2 regions of the Cronobacter universalis NCTC 9529 genome follow, and region 1 is predicted to be linked to the other one. Evidence: riboswitches for the same ligand, from Rfam matches in the RefSeq annotation. Region 1 holds a riboswitch; the other holds the start of a gene.
What was found. Region 1 has a riboswitch for thiamine pyrophosphate ahead of thiB (thiamine ABC transporter substrate binding subunit). Riboswitches for the same ligand answer to the same signal wherever they lie in the genome.
Positions count from the first base shown of each region.

Region 1 (3,406 bases):
GCGCGGCGATGTCGCGCATCGGGTTATCGAGCACTTTCAGCGCGTAAGGGATCGCCATCAGGGCGTTGGTGAAAATGACAATCGCGTCGGCGCGCTCCGGCAGCCCGATAGTGGCATTCAGCAGCAGGAAAAAACCGGTCGCCAGCACGATGCCCGGCATCGCGAGGATCAGCACGCCGCAGAGCTCCAGGCTTTGCCCGGCGAGACGACGCTGGCGCAGATACAGTTCGCGCGTGCTCCAGAGCAGCATCATGGTCAGGATAACGCACAGCGCCCCCGCGCAGAGCGCGATACGCAGCGACGTCCAGAGCGCGCCCCACAGCGCCGGGTCGGCCAGCGCATGGCCGATGTCGCCGCGCAGGCCGTCCACCAGCACCGCCAGCAGCGGCGGCAGGAGAAGCAGCAGCGCGGCACCAATCAGCACGGAATCGGTAAGCTTGCTGCGCCACGAATCCTCCGGGTTGCGCCAGCCGCGCACCAGCGTCGCGCCGACCGGGATCGCCTTGCTGAGCCGCTGGCTTAACAGGATAAGCGACAGGCAGCAGCCCATCTGGATAAGCGCCAGCAGCGCCGCGCGGCCCGGATCGTAGTCATAGCTCAGCGCCTGGTAGATGGCGAGCTCAATGGTTGTCGCCTGCGGCCCGCCGCCAAGCGCCAGCACCGTCGCGAAACTGGCGAAGCAGAGCATAAAAATGAGCGCCGCCACCGGCGGGATCTGGCGGCGCAGCCAGGGCCACTCCACCAGCCGGAAGAAATCCCAGCCGCGCATACCGAGCTGTGCGGCGAGCTGGCGCTGTTCGCCGGGGATCTGCGTCAGCGTCTGGTACAGCAGGCGGGTCGCCATCGGCATATTAAAAAAGAGGTGCGCCAGCAGGATGCCCTGGAGGCCGTAAGGCGAGAACGTCCATTCGATGCCGAGCGTCGCGCAGAGCGCGGCCAGCAAGCCGCTGCGCCCGTAGACGCTGAGCAGGCCGAAAATCGCCACCAGCACCGGCAGGATAAGCGTCATGGCGCACAGGCGCAGCAGCATTCGCCGCCCCGGAAAGCGGCGGCGGTAGAGCGCGCGGGCGAGGGGGATCGCGGGCACGACGGAAAGCAGGGCGGAGAGAAACGCCTGCCAGAACGAGAAGCGCACCACGTGCCACAGGTAGCTGTCGTGCAGCAGCGCGCGTATGTCGGTGTGCGGCGCGTGCGTCCAGAGCGCTGCGAACGCCGCCAGCGCCACCGCCGCCATCAAGAGGGCGGCGGTGAGGCCGGGCCAGAGCCAGCCGGGGATCAGCGGCTCACGGCGCGTTGCCATTCACTCGTCCATTGCGCGCGCTGTGCGGCGACTTCCTGTGAGGTGAACTGCAGGGTGGTCTGCGGCCGGGTCAGGGCGTTAAACCCTTCCGGCAGCGCGACGTTGGTCACCGGGTACATCCAGTTGCCCGCGGGGATCGCATTCTGGAACGCGGGCGAAACCATAAACTTCAGGAACTTTTCCGCCAGTGCCGGCTGTTTGCTGGCGGCGGTGCGTGCGGCGACTTCCACCTGCAAATAGTGGCCTTCGCTGAAGTTCGCCGCCGCGTAGTTCTCTTTTTTCTCTTCAATGATGTGGTAGGCGGGCGAGGTGGTGTAGCTCAGCACCAGATCGCCTTCGCCTTTCAGGAACAGGCCGTAGGCTTCGCTCCAGCCTTTGGTGACGGTAACGGTCTTCGCGGCGAGCTTCTGCCAGGCGTCCGGCGCTTTATCGCCATAGACTTTCTGCATCCACAGCAGCAGGCCCAGCCCCGGCGTGCTGGTGCGCGGATCTTCATAGATGACGCGCCATTTCTGATCGCTCTCAACCAGCTCTTTCAGGCTTTTCGGCGGGTTTTTCAGCTTGTTTTTGTCATAGACGAAGGCGAACCAGCCGTAGTCGAACGGCACAAAGGTGTCGTTGTTCCAGCCGCCCGGCACGTTAACCTCACCCGCCGGAACGCCGCTTTTCGCGAACAGCCCGGTCGCGGTCGCGGCCTGAAGCAGGTTGTTATCCAGGCCCAGCACCACATCGGCTTTGCTGTTTTTGCCTTCCATGCGCAGACGGTTAAGCAGCGAGACGCCATCTTCCAGCGCCACGAATTTCAGCTCGCAGCCGCAGTCGGCTTCAAAGGCGGTTTTAATTTTCGGGCCAGGGCCCCACTCCGAGGAGAAGGAGTCGTAGGTGTAGACGGTCAGAACGGGTTTGGCGAAAGCCGGAGCGGCGGCGAGCGCCAGCAGGGGAAGCAGTTTTTTTAACACTTTGCACCTTTATCAAATGGGGGCAAAGGATTTTGAGCGGTAGCCTCAAATCCCTTCGCCGGCGTTATCCGGATCAGGTTCGACGGGTATTATCTCAGCGCACCGGTCAGCCGGCAGCACCCCGTTGAGAACGGCCCATTGTAATGATTTGCGTATTGTTGCGAAAGGGTTACGGCTCGGGCGGCGCAAACCAGGCGGATTTAAAATCAAACCAGCCGAGCGTGTTCATCCGCACGCCGCGCATACTGCGCTGGCCCTGTAGCATCAGCCAGTGGTGGATCAGCGGCAGAATGTCCTGACGCTCGAGCATCGTGCGGCACCACTGCGGCAGGTTCAGCGATCCGGTGCGCCAGCGCTGCGCGTCGCCCTGCCAGTCGAGCGGAATGCAGCGCTGGATCAGCGGCACTTCGCACAGGTGCGCGAACAGCGAGAAATCGAGCGGCAGCGTAAAGTTGGCGCTGTTAAGCCACAAATCGCTGGTGATGTCGCCCTGATACCACTCCTCATAGCTCACTTCCCGCAGTTCCAGCTCCACCTGCTCCTGCGCCAGAATGTCGCGCAGCAGCGCGCCGATAATGCGGTTTTCATTGTGGTCGCCATAGAAGGTAAGCGTCAGGCGCTCAAGCCCGGCGGGTTTGCGCGCCTCAGGGATTTGCGGCGCGTGGTGCCAGCGCGGCAGCAGGCCGTAAGCCGGAAACCAGATGCGCTGATAGTGCGGCGCGGCGCGGTGCAGCAGGCGGGCGGGCGTAAAGCGCGAGCTTATCCAGCGGCGCACCTCCGGCATGGCGCCGACGCGCGAGCGGGAATCAAACAGCAGGTAGTAGCAGCCTTCTTCGAGGCGGCTCTCCACGGCTTTTTCGTCGGCGTCGCGCGTCGGGCCTTCAAGCTGAACGGCGCAGCTCAGCTCCTCGCCGATTTCCGGCAGCACCCAGAAGTTGACCTCATCAATCAGCGCCCGGTAACCGAAGTAGTCGTCGAAGGCGTGGATTTTTAGCTGGTTGCTGTTATTGCGCACCACCGCGTAAGGGCCAGTGCCGACGGGCTGACTGGCGAATTTCGGCAGCTCCGGCCACTCCCGCGGCAGGATCATCGCAGGCACGCTGCCCATCAGCCACGGCAGCCAGTCGTCCGGCTCGCTCAGGTGAAT
Region 1 is NZ_CP012257.1:765,456-768,861, forward strand. It holds gene thiP (thiamine/thiamine pyrophosphate ABC transporter permease ThiP) at 1-1,300, opposite strand, end outside; gene thiB (thiamine ABC transporter substrate binding subunit) at 1,276-2,259, opposite strand; TPP riboswitch at 2,292-2,393, opposite strand; gene sgrR (HTH-type transcriptional regulator SgrR) at 2,429-3,406, opposite strand, start outside.

Region 2 (3,406 bases), 410 kb from region 1:
CGGGTCCGGCACCGGCAGTTTTTCAACGTCCGCTTTGTTGGTAATGGTCGATGTGAAGCGTGGGCCTTCGCCCGCTTCAAAATAGAGCCCCAGCCCCATCGCATCCGGAATCGTCAGAATGTCCGAAAAGAGGATCGCCGCATCGAGCGGATAGCGACGCAGTGGCTGTAGCGTCACTTCGCACGCCAGCTCGGCGTTTTTGCAAAGCGACATAAAATCGCCCGCCTGCGCGCGGGTGGCCTTATATTCCGGCAGATAACGCCCCGCCTGTCTCATCATCCACACCGGGGTGACGTCCACAGGCTGGCGTTGCAGCGCGCGCAGGTAACGATCGTTTTTCAGTTCGGTCATTTTTTCTTATTCCTCAAGCGACAGGCTGCTATTGTATCACGTCATTCATCGTCTGCCCGGCAGCGCGCCACCGTATCTTCTATCAGGCGGCGGGCCACGGTACCCGGCGCCGGCAGTAGCGGCAGCTGGTCGTAGCGATACCAGCCCGCGTCGATAAGCTCTTTGGTGTCTATCCGGATGTCCCCGCTGTCGTAGTCCGCCGTAAACGCGGTCATCAGCGATTGCGGGAACGGCCAGGGCTGAGACGTCACATAGCGCAGATTCTTGATGCGGATATTGCTCTCTTCCATCACCTCGCGCGCCACCGCCTGTTCCAGCGTTTCGCCCACTTCGACAAACCCGGCCAGCACGGTGTAAACGCCATTGCGGTGTCGCGTGTGCTGCGCCAGAAGGATTTTATCGTCACGGCGGATAGCCACGATGATGCACGGCGCGATTTGCGGGTAGTAGCGTTCGCGACAGTGCCCGCAGAGCATCGCCCACTCCGTTTTGCTCGGGTGCATCTCATGGCCGCAGTAGCCGCAATATTTATGCGAGCGGTAAAACTCGGCGAGCTGTACGCCCCGTCCCGCCAGCTGGAACAGCCCGGCGTCCTGGTCGATAAGCTGCCGCACCGAGGCCATCTCCGCCTCGCGCTTTTGCAGCACCAGCCATACCGGCGCGTCTTCCCAGATACCGATTTGCAGCGCCTTTTCGCCCGTAAGACCAAAATCCGCGGCCTGGCCGTAAGGTAATTCCGCTTTTGGCAGCCATAATTTCTGTTCATGGCTGACTATCCACCAGCCATGGTCTAAATTTTCTAGGGTACGTTCCATAATTGATTGCACTACCTCTGCTTCACTGGCACGTTATTAACAGTGTTCTTACATATTTTGGGTCATTTGCGTTTTTACATCTTATATCTCATGGAGTCGATCATGCTAAACCAGCTAAAAAGTCTGACGGAACGCGTTGGTGGGAGTAATGAGTTAGTTGATCGTTGGCTTGGCGCCCGCAACCATCTGTTAGTCACCTATTACAAGATGGTCGGCATCAAACCCGGCAAGGAGCCGATGACTGCGCTTGATGAACAGGCGCTGGACGATTTCTGTCATTGCCTGGTGGATTACCTCTCCGCCGGTCATTTCAATATTTACGAGCGCGTCATCAGCGAAATGGAAGGCACCAGCCCGCTGGTCGCCGCCACGCAAATTTATCCTCAGCTGGAATCCAATACCCAGCAAATCATGGATTTCTACGACACGCACCTGGAAAGCGCCATCGATCACGATAACTGCCTGGAGTTTCAGGAAGCGCTTTCCGGCATCGGCGAGGCGCTCGCCGCCCGCTTCGCGCTGGAAGATAAGCTCATCATGCTGGCTTATGACAATAACCTGGGCCAGAGCGCCAATGACGAAGCAGGTCTCGCCCGACCGGCTTGAGTTCGGCACTATTAACGAGTAGTTTAGTTATCTCCCCGCCGCTTTTGCGGGGTTTATCTTGTCGGAGTGCCCAGTGCGACAGCACGGGCTGAGACCGTTAATTCGGGATCCGCGGAACCTGATCAGGTTAAGACCTGCGAAGGGAACAAGAGTAATTCCATTTTGCCCCGCTCAGGGTGTCGTTTCGCCCTGAGACCCTCTCCAGGGTGCGCGGGCGCACGCCATTACTCCTCCGTTGTTCTGACAAGCCACTTCCTGACCGTTAACTGGAATGCGCTATGTCTGTATCAAACAAACCTGGCCGCCGCGAGCAGCGCGCCGCCGCACAACACTTTATCGACACGCTGGAAGGCACCGCTTTCCCCAACTCTCACCGCATCTATCTCACCGGCTCACGCGAGGATATCCGCGTGCCGATGCGCGAAATCCGCCTGAGCCCGACGCTTGCGGGCGGCAGCAAAGAGAACCCGCGCTATGAGCCCAACGAGCCGGTGCCGGTTTATGACACCTCAGGCCCTTACGGCGATCCAGCGGTGCGTATCGACGTCCGCGAAGGGTTGACCAAATTACGCAGCGCCTGGATAGACGCGCGTAACGACACGGAAACCCTGGATTCCCGCAGTTCGGCGTATACCCGCGAGCGCCTGGCCGATGACGGGCTGGATGAGTTGCGCTTTCGCGGGCTGCTGACGCCAAAGCGCGCAAAGGCGGGCCAGCGCGTCACCCAGTTGCATTACGCGCGTCAGGGCATCGTGACGCCCGAAATGGAATTCATCGCTATCCGGGAAAATATGGGCCGCGAGCGCATTCGCACGACGGTACTGCGCCAGCAGCATCCGGGCCACGGCTTTGGCGCGCGCCTGCCGGAGAACATCACGCCGGAGTTCGTGCGTGACGAAGTCGCCGCCGGGCGCGCCATCATTCCTGCCAACATCAATCACCCGGAATCGGAGCCGATGATTATCGGTCGTAACTTCCTGGTGAAGGTCAACGCCAATATCGGCAACTCGGCGGTGACGTCGTCTATCGAAGAGGAAGTCGAAAAACTGGTCTGGGCGACCCGCTGGGGCGCGGATACCGTGATGGACCTTTCCACCGGGCGCTATATCCACGAAACCCGCGAATGGATCCTGCGCAACAGCCCGGTGCCGATCGGTACGGTGCCGATCTACCAGGCGCTGGAGAAGGCTAACGGGATCGCCGAAGATCTGAGCTGGGAGATGTTCCGCGACACGCTGCTTGAGCAGGCCGAACAGGGCGTTGATTACTTCACCATTCACGCGGGCGTGCTGCTGCGCTATGTGCCGATGACCGCAGGCCGTCTGACGGGCATCGTCTCGCGCGGCGGCTCGATCATGGCGAAATGGTGCCTGTCGCATCACCGTGAAAACTTCCTCTACGAGCATTTCCGCGAAATCTGCGAAATTTGCGCCGCCTATGACGTCTCGCTGTCGCTTGGCGACGGCCTGCGCCCCGGCTCCATTCAGGACGCCAACGACGAGGCGCAATTCGCCGAACTCCACACGCTCGGCGAACTGACGAAAATCGCGTGGGAATATGACGTTCAGGTCATGATAGAAGGCCCGGGCCATGTGCCGATGCAGATGATCCGCCGCAATATGACCGAAGAGCTG
Region 2 is NZ_CP012257.1:355,268-358,673, reverse strand. It holds gene hemE (uroporphyrinogen decarboxylase) at 1-351, opposite strand, end outside; gene nudC (NAD(+) diphosphatase) at 393-1,166, opposite strand; gene AFK65_RS01655 (Rsd/AlgQ family anti-sigma factor) at 1,269-1,772, shown strand; TPP riboswitch at 1,825-1,934, shown strand; gene thiC (phosphomethylpyrimidine synthase ThiC) at 2,051-3,406, shown strand, end outside.
Region 2: linked by a shared signal. The riboswitch ahead of thiC (phosphomethylpyrimidine synthase ThiC) and the one ahead of thiB (thiamine ABC transporter substrate binding subunit) in region 1 are both predicted to bind thiamine pyrophosphate.